DNA from 2 places in the Streptomyces sp. NPDC006193 genome. Region 2 is predicted to be linked to the other one. Evidence: riboswitches for the same ligand, from Rfam matches in the RefSeq annotation. Region 2 holds a riboswitch; the other holds the start of a gene.
The links. Region 2 has a riboswitch for S-adenosylmethionine ahead of thrC (threonine synthase). Riboswitches for the same ligand answer to the same signal wherever they lie in the genome.
Positions count from the first base shown of each region.

Region 1: another riboswitch for S-adenosylmethionine. It lies ahead of ABZ261_RS22975 (aminotransferase class V-fold PLP-dependent enzyme); the one in region 2 lies ahead of thrC (threonine synthase).

Region 1 is NZ_JBEXTB010000028.1:7,250-11,215, forward strand. It holds gene trpD (anthranilate phosphoribosyltransferase) at 1-834, shown strand, start outside; SAM riboswitch class IV at 981-1,097, shown strand; gene ABZ261_RS22975 (aminotransferase class V-fold PLP-dependent enzyme) at 1,259-2,620, shown strand; gene ABZ261_RS22980 (Lrp/AsnC ligand binding domain-containing protein) at 2,773-3,054, opposite strand; gene ABZ261_RS22985 (rhomboid family intramembrane serine protease) at 3,051-3,842, opposite strand.
Region 2 is NZ_JBEXTB010000034.1:23,194-27,159, reverse strand. It holds gene ABZ261_RS25230 (cold-shock protein) at 1-47, opposite strand, end outside; gene ABZ261_RS25225 (MoaD/ThiS family protein) at 489-764, opposite strand; gene thrC (threonine synthase) at 761-2,044, opposite strand; SAM riboswitch class I at 2,062-2,205, opposite strand; gene ABZ261_RS25215 (glucosyl-3-phosphoglycerate synthase) at 2,361-3,305, shown strand; gene ABZ261_RS25210 (trehalose-6-phosphate synthase) at 3,371-3,966, shown strand, end outside.

The sequences.
Region 1 (3,966 bases), on a different contig from region 2:
GAGCACGCCAACGTCATCGAGGTGCCCGGTCCCGCCGTGGACATCGTCGGCACCGGCGGCGACGGCGCCAAGACCGTGAACATCTCCACCATGTCCGCCATCGTCGTCGCGGGCACGGGCGTCAAGGTCGTCAAGCACGGCAACCGCGCCGCGTCCTCCGCCTCCGGCTCCTCGGACGTGCTGGAGAAGCTCGGGATCAATCTGAACCTCACCCCGCGGCGGGTCGCCGAGGTCGCCGAGGAAGCCGGCATCACCATCTGCTTCGCGGTGCGGTTCCACCCCTCGCTGCGCCATGTCGCCGCGGCCCGCGCCCAGCTGGGCATCCGCACCACCTTCAACGTGCTCGGCCCGCTCACCAACCCGGCCAAGGTGCGCGCCCAGGCGGTCGGGGTCGCCGACCCGCGCATGGCGCCGATCGTCGCCGGAGTCCTCGCCGAACGCGGCAACTCCGCGCTGGTGTTCCGGGGCGACGACGGCCTGGACGAGCTGACCGTCACCGCGCCCTCCCGGGTGTGGGCGGTCCGGGACGGCAAGGTGACGGAGGAGGTCTTCGACCCGCGTGACGTCGGCATCGGCCTCGTTCCGGTGTCCGCCCTGCGCGGCGGAGACGCCGGGCACAACGCGGAGGTCGCCCGCCGTCTGCTGGACGGCGAACAGGGGCCCGTGCGGGATGCCGTGCTGCTGAACTCGGCGGCGGCGCTCGTCGCCCTGGAGCCGACGGACGCGCCCCTCGCCGAGCAGGTGCGCGCCGGTATGGCCAGGGCGCGGGAGTCGATCGACTCGGGGGCGGCGAAGCGGACGCTGGAGCGGTGGGTGGCGGCGACCAACCGCTAGCCGCCCGCGACGACCGGGACCGGGCTTCCCTTCCGTCCTCAGGGCGGGCGGGGAAGCCCCGCGCACGACGTCCCATCCCGTCGGCCCGTCCCGGCATCCGGACACGAGTTGCACCGGGATGATCCGCTCGGCTAATTTCCGGATCAGGTCATGAGTGACAGTCATGAGGCCCCGGCCGACTGTCCGGCAACCCTCCGTCCGTGGCGGGGTGCCCCGGGTGAAGACCAGGCCGTGGACAGCAAGGTCCACGGCAAGCGCGGATCCCTCGACACCAAGGGATCCTGGTCGTCGAGGAGTCTTCCGTGAGCAAGCGAATGCGCTAGGGCCGCAGAGCCCCGCCTCCGCATCCCCCTCTCTTCTCCGCCGGCGCCGGAGCGTGCCCGCTCGCGCGGCGGATTCCACCTGCCTTCACGGGAGACCGCCCATGTCCGTCTTCACCGCTGCCGCCGACCGGTCCGTTCATGCCCCGCTGCCCGTTCTGGGCGGGGATGTCACCGTCCCGCTCGTCACCGGCGGCGAGGTCGCCTACGCCGCGCTCGACTACGCCGCCAGCGCCCCCGCCCTGCAGCGCGTCTGGGACGACGTCGCCGCCTACGCCCCGTACTACGGCAGCGTCCACCGCGGCGCCGGCTACCTCTCCCAGCTCTCCACGGACCTGTTCGAGAACGCCCGCGGGACGGTCGCCGCGTTCCTCGGCTGCCGGGCGGACGACCAGGTGGTCTTCACCCGGTCGACCACAGACTCGCTGAACCTGCTGGCCCGCGCCCTCCCGGCCGACTGCCGGGTGTTCGTCTTCGAGACCGAGCACCACGCCTCCCTGCTGCCGTGGCGAGGCGCCCCGGTCACCTACCTGGACGCCCCGCGCACCCCGCAGCAGGCGGTGCGGACCCTGGAGCGGGCCCTCGCCGACCGGGAACCCCACGGCCCCGCCCTGGTGTGCGTCACCGGCGCCTCCAACGTCACCGGCGAGCTGTGGCCGGTGCGGGAACTGGCCGCGGCGGCGCACGCCCACGGCGCCCGCATCGTCCTGGACGCCGCCCAGCTCGCCCCGCACCACCCGGTGTCCGTGACCGACCTCGACGTCGACTGGATCGCCTTCTCCGGCCACAAGCTGTACGCCCCCTTCGGCTCCGGCGTCCTCGCCGGCCGCGCCGACTGGCTGCGGGCCGCCGAGCCGTACCTCGCGGGCGGCGGCGCCAGCCGCAAGGTGACGCGCAGGACGGACGGGGGAGTGGACGTGGAGTGGCACGAGAGCGCCGCCCGCCACGAGGCCGGCTCCCCGAACGTCATCGGCGCCTACGCCATCGCCTCCGCCTGCAAGGCCCTCACCGAGGCCGGCTGGGACAGCCTCGTCGCCCGCGAGCAGCACCTGATCGGCAGGGTGCGCGAGGGCCTCGCCGGCATTCCCGAGGTGCGGATCCTCTCCCTCTTCGGCGACGACGCGCCGCGCGTCGGCGTCCTCTCCTTCGTGGTCGAGGGCTGGAACAGCTCCCACTTCGCCGCGGCCCTCTCCGCCGAGTACGGCATCGGCGTCCGCGACGGACTCTTCTGCGCCCACCCCCTGGTGCGCACCCTGCTCGGCAGCGACCCGCAGACCCAGGGCGAGTGCGGCGCCCCGGAGGCGGCCCCCGGCGAGAAGTCGCTCAACGCCGTCCGCGTCAGCTTCGGCGCGGGCACGCCGGACGAGCACGTGGAGCGCTTCGTGAACGCCGTGCGGGAGCTGGTCCGGGACGGCGCCCGGTGGCAGTACCGCACGGAGGACGGCCGCTGCGTCCCCGCGGTCTGACCCGCCGCTCCGTCCCGTCTCCGCCGCGCGGCGCGGCAGCGCGGCGCGGGGGTCGGCGGGGGTGCTCCTGCCGGGTCCCGGCGCCCCGGCGGCGGCGACGAGGGCACGGGTGCCCGGTCCGGGGCCCGGGAGAGGGCCCGCGCGCCGGGGGGCTAGTTGTCGAGGCCGATGGCGAACGCCGCTTCCAGGTCGTGCTGGGAGTAGGTGCGGAACGCGACGTGGGTGTCGGTGGCCTCCACGCCGGGGATCTTGCTGATCCGGCCCGGGATGACCTCGGCGAGGTCCTCGTGCTGCCGGACCCGCACCATGGCGATCAGGTCGTAGGTCCCGGTGACCGAGAAGACCTCGCTGACGCTGTCCAGCGCGGCGATCCGCTCCGCGATCTCGGGGATCCGGTCCACGCTGGTCTTGATCAGGACGATCGCGGTGATCACGGCTGTTTCTCTCCCTCGGTGACCGGAGCTGGGGCGGCTTTCACTCTAGTCGCCCGCCCGTCGCCCGCCGGCGCCCTGCCCGGGCCGCCCTTCGGGCCGGTCCGCCCGTACCGCAGCCAGGCGTAGACGAATCCCAGCCCGAAGCCCAGCAGGTGCGCGAGGTAGGCGACCCCGGGCCCGTCCGAGGCCCGCCCCGCCGCCAGCCACTGCAGGGCCGCCCAGAACGGCAGCACCACCCAGGCGGGGAACCGCAGCGGCAGGAAGAACAGGAACGGCAGGAGACTGGTCACGCGGGCGTGGGGGAACAGGTAGAGGAAGGCCCCGAGGACGGCCGAGATCGCCCCGGAGGCGCCGACCAGCGACCGCTCGGAGGCGGCGTTGGCGGCCGCGTAGCCCAGCAGGGCGAGGTAGCCGCAGCCGACGTAGAACAGGGTGAACTGCACCCGGCCCATGCGTTCCTCGGTCATCGCCCCGAAGACGAAGAGGAACAGCATGTTGCCGAGCAGATGCACCCAGCTGCCGTGCACGAACAGGGCGGTGGCCGGGGTGAGCGCCTCCCTGACCGGCGCGTCGAACAGCTCGGCCGGCACCACGCCCCAGCGGCGGAAGTACGTCCGCTGCGCGGCGAGCAGCGCGTCCCCGGCGCCGTACCCGGGGGTGAGCCCGGAGGCGGGACCGAGGAGGAAGATCACGGAGCACAGGGCGATGAGGCCGTGCGTGATCGGCGCCGTGGTGCCCCGGACCGCTCTCCGTGCCCTGCCGGCCGCCGTTCTCCAGGTGCTGATCATGACTACAGAGCATGACGTAACCGGACGCAAGCTGACAGACCGCCTCGCCGCCGTGGACGGACGGGCGGCGGGCAGCCCTCAGGCCGTAGGGTTACGTGCCACACGCGTCGGCGAGCGGCGCGGA
Region 2 (3,966 bases):
CCGTACCCCTTCTCCGCGTTGAACCACTTGACGGTGCCCTGAGCCATGCCTAACTCCCCTATTACTGGCCCTTGCACAGATCCACACTTCGCGGACCCGGGTCAGACCTCACCCCCCAACTGGTCGGGGGCGTGCGCCGGAACGCGTCGACCGCGGCTGAATGTATCTGTCCCACTGCCGTCTGCAACAGGTCAATCGGACGAGAAATCTGGACGCGAGCGGTCCGCACGGTAGGGGAAATTCACCCGATCACAGGGCAAGTCGGGCCCCATAAAAGCCGCAAAGGCCGCGGAAAGCCCTTGCACTTTGGCTGCTTCTTGTCGGGCCCTCGGCGGGAAATCCGGGGCCCGCGACCCGAAGGCCGCGACCGTGTTCCCCAACTCTACCGCGCTCAATCAAACTGAATTGCCCCTTCCGCTTCTCTTGCGGAGGGGGCAATCAGATGAACATCGCGTCACCGGCATTACCGAGGGTAATGCCGGGGCCGGTCAGCCGCCGGCGACGGCCGGGATGATCGACACGCCGGCGCCGTCGGGGGTCGCCGTCTCCAGGCCCTGCTCGAAGCGGACGTCGTCGTCGTTGACGTACACGTTGACGAAGCGGCGCAGCTTCCCCTGGTCGTCAAGCACCCGGGCGGCGATCCCGGTGTGGTTCTTCTCCAGGTCGGCGATGACCTCGGCGAGGGTGGCGCCCTCGGCGCTGACCTCCGCCCGGCCGCCGGTGTAGGTGCGCAGGATGGTGGGGATGCGAACGGTCACGCTCATGCGAGGCCAGCCTCTCGGAAGGAGTCCAGGGTCGGGCGGATGGTGGCGGTCAGGCCGGTCCCGGCCACCGCGTCCAGGGTCTTCAGGCCGTCACCGGTGTTGAGGACGACGGTGGTCTTCGCCGGGTCCAGCACACCGTCCTCGATCAGCTTGCGGGTCACGCCCACGGTCACCCCGCCGGCGGTCTCCGCGAAGATGCCCTCGGTCCGGGCGAGCAGCTTGATGGCGTCCACGATCTCCTCGTCCGTCACGTCCTCCACGGCGCCGCCGGTACGGCGCGCGATGTCCAGGACGTACGGTCCGTCGGCCGGGTTGCCGATGGCGAGGGACTTGGCGATGGTGTCCGGCTTCTGCGGCCGCACGACGTCGTGCCCGGCCTTGAAGGCGGCCGACACCGGCGAGCAGCCCGCCGCCTGGGCGCCGAAGATCCGGTACGGCCGGTCCTCGACGAGTCCCAGCGCGATCAGCTCCCGCAGCCCCTTGTCGATCTTCGTGAGCTGCGATCCGGACGCGATCGGGACGACGATCTGGTCGGGCAGCCGCCAGCCGAGCTGCTCGCAGATCTCGTACGCCAGGGTCTTGGAGCCCTCCGCGTAGTACGGCCGCAGGTTGACGTTGACGAAGCCCCAGCCCTCGCCGGCCGGATCGCCGATCAGCTCGGAGCAGAAGCGGTTCACGTCGTCGTAGGTGCCCTCGATGCCGACCAGCTCGCCGCCGTAGACCGCGGCCATGACGACCTTGCCCTGCTCCAGGTCGTGCGGGATGAACACGCAGGAGCGCAGGCCCGCCCGGGCGGCGGCGGCGCCCACGGCGCCGGCCAGGTTGCCCGTCGAGGAGCAGGAGAGCGTGGTGAAGCCGAAGGCGCGGGCGGCCTCCAGCGCCTGCGCGACGACCCGGTCCTTGAAGGAGTGGGTCGGGTTGCCGGAGTCGTCCTTCACGTACAGACCGCCGGTGACGCCCAGTTCGCGGGCCAGGTTGTCGGCCTGGACGAGCTTGGTCCAGCCCGGGTTCAGGTTGGGCTTGCCGGCGACGTCCGCCGGAACCGGCAGCAGCGGCGCGTACCGCCAGATGTTCGCGGGGCCCGCCTCGATGCGGCGGCGCAGCTCCTCGGCGTCGTAGCCGGAGAAGTCGTAGGCGATCTCCAGCGGGCCGAAGCACTCCTCGCAGGCGAAGACCGGGCCGAGCGGCACCCGGTGGCCGCACTCGCGACAGCTCAGGGCGGCGGCGGGACCGAGGTCGACGGTGGGGACGCTGGTGCTTGCAACTGTCTGCACAGCCATGGAGGCGAGGCCCTTTCTCCTCATCTTCCTCACGGCGCATCTCGCCGCGAGACGGATTTGGCACCTTCCCTAGCCGGGAGCCTCGCTGCGAAAGACGAGTACCGACTGGAGGGTTGCCGGGGCTTCACCGGGCCGTGTCCCTCTGCCCCTCTGGATGAGCTGTATGCGGTTGTGGGCGCCGCGGACCCCCGGCATGCGATGGTCATCGGCGTTGTTCAAGACTGTAACCGAAGGCCAGGACGGTCGAGGGAGTCGTCCGAACCGCGAGATGGATCACACGGCGGCGTGTGGTCGTGACAGTGAGGAGCCGCAGAGCGTGCTGGAAGAAGTCGAGCGCTGGCTGGCCGACCGCTCCTGGTCCGTGGGCGACCGCCCGCTCCAGCGGATCCTGGCCGCCAAACAGCGCACGGGGCAGACGGTCAGCGTCGTGCTGCCCGCGCTCGACGAGGAGGAGACCGTCGGCGACATCGTCGCCGTCATCCGGCAGGACCTCGTGGAGCGGGTCCCGCTCGTCGACGAGATCGTCGTCGTCGACTCCGGATCCACCGACCGCACCTCCGAGGTCGCCGCGCGCGCCGGCGCCCGGGTCGTGCACCGCGACGAGATACTGCCCCGCATCCCGGCCGTGCCCGGCAAGGGCGAGGTGCTGTGGCGTTCGCTGCTGGTGACCGGCGGGGACATCGTCTGCTTCGTCGACGCGGACCTCAGGGAGTTCTCCTCCGACTTCGTCCGCGGCATCGTCGGCCCGCTGCTCACCGACCCGGAGGTCCACCTCGTCAAGGCCATGTACGACCGTCCGCTCGGCGCCGCCGCCGGCCAGGGCGGCCGGGTCACCGAGCTGATGGCCCGCCCGCTGCTGAACATGCACTGGCCGCGGCTGGCCGGCTTCGTGCAGCCGCTCGGCGGGGAGTACGCGGCCCGCCGCTCCCTGCTGGAGCGGCTGCCGTTCCCCGTCGGGTACGGCGTGGAGCTGGGCATGCTGGTCGACGCGCTGCACCTGGTCGGCCTGGACGCGCTGGCCCAGGTCGACGTGGGGGTGCGCAGGCACCGGCACCAGGACGGGCAGGCCCTCGGCCGGATGGCCGCCGCGATCTACCGCACCGCGCAGCTCCGGCTGGCCCGCGGCCATCTGGTGCGGCCCGCGCTGACCCAGTTCGAGCGGGGCCCGGACGGGTTCGAGCCGCGCACCTACGCCGTGGACACCGAGGAGCGGCCGCCCATGCTGGAGATCGCCGAGTACGCCGAGCGGAGAGTGGCGTGAACAGGGCCTCCCTTCCCGGCGGACCGTACGTTTGAGCGTTTCCGGGCCGGGCTAGGTTGAGGCGTATGGCTTTCACGCACGGTGCTGCCGACAAGGCTCAGGTGCTGGTCGCGTCCAACCGCGGCCCGGTTTCGTATCAGGTGGGCGAGGACGGCTCGCTGCGCGCCAGACGGGGCGGCGGCGGGCTGGTCTCGGGACTGTCGGCCATCGGGTCGGACGCCGACTCCGTGTGGGTGTGCGCCGCGCTGGGCGACGGCGACCGGGAGGCCGTACGGCGCGCGGAGGGCGGGCTGCTGCCGGCCGAGGACACCGGCGGGCAGCGGGTGCGGATGCTGGACGTCGACGCGGCCGTGCACGCCGAGGCGTACAACGGCATCGCCAACTCGGTGCTCTGGTTCGTGCACCACATGCTGTACCAGACGCCGCTGGAACCGGTCTTCGACGCGGAGTTCCGGCGGCAGTGGGCGTCCTACGAGGCGTACAACCGGGCCTTCGCCGAGGCGCTGGCCGAGGAGGCCGCCGACGGCGCGGCCGTGCTGATCCAGGACTACCACCTGGCCCTCGCCCCGCGGATGCTCCGCCAGCTCCGCCCCGACCTGCGCATCGGCCACTTCTCGCACACGCCGTGGGCCCCGCCGGACTACTTCCGCCTCCTCCCCGA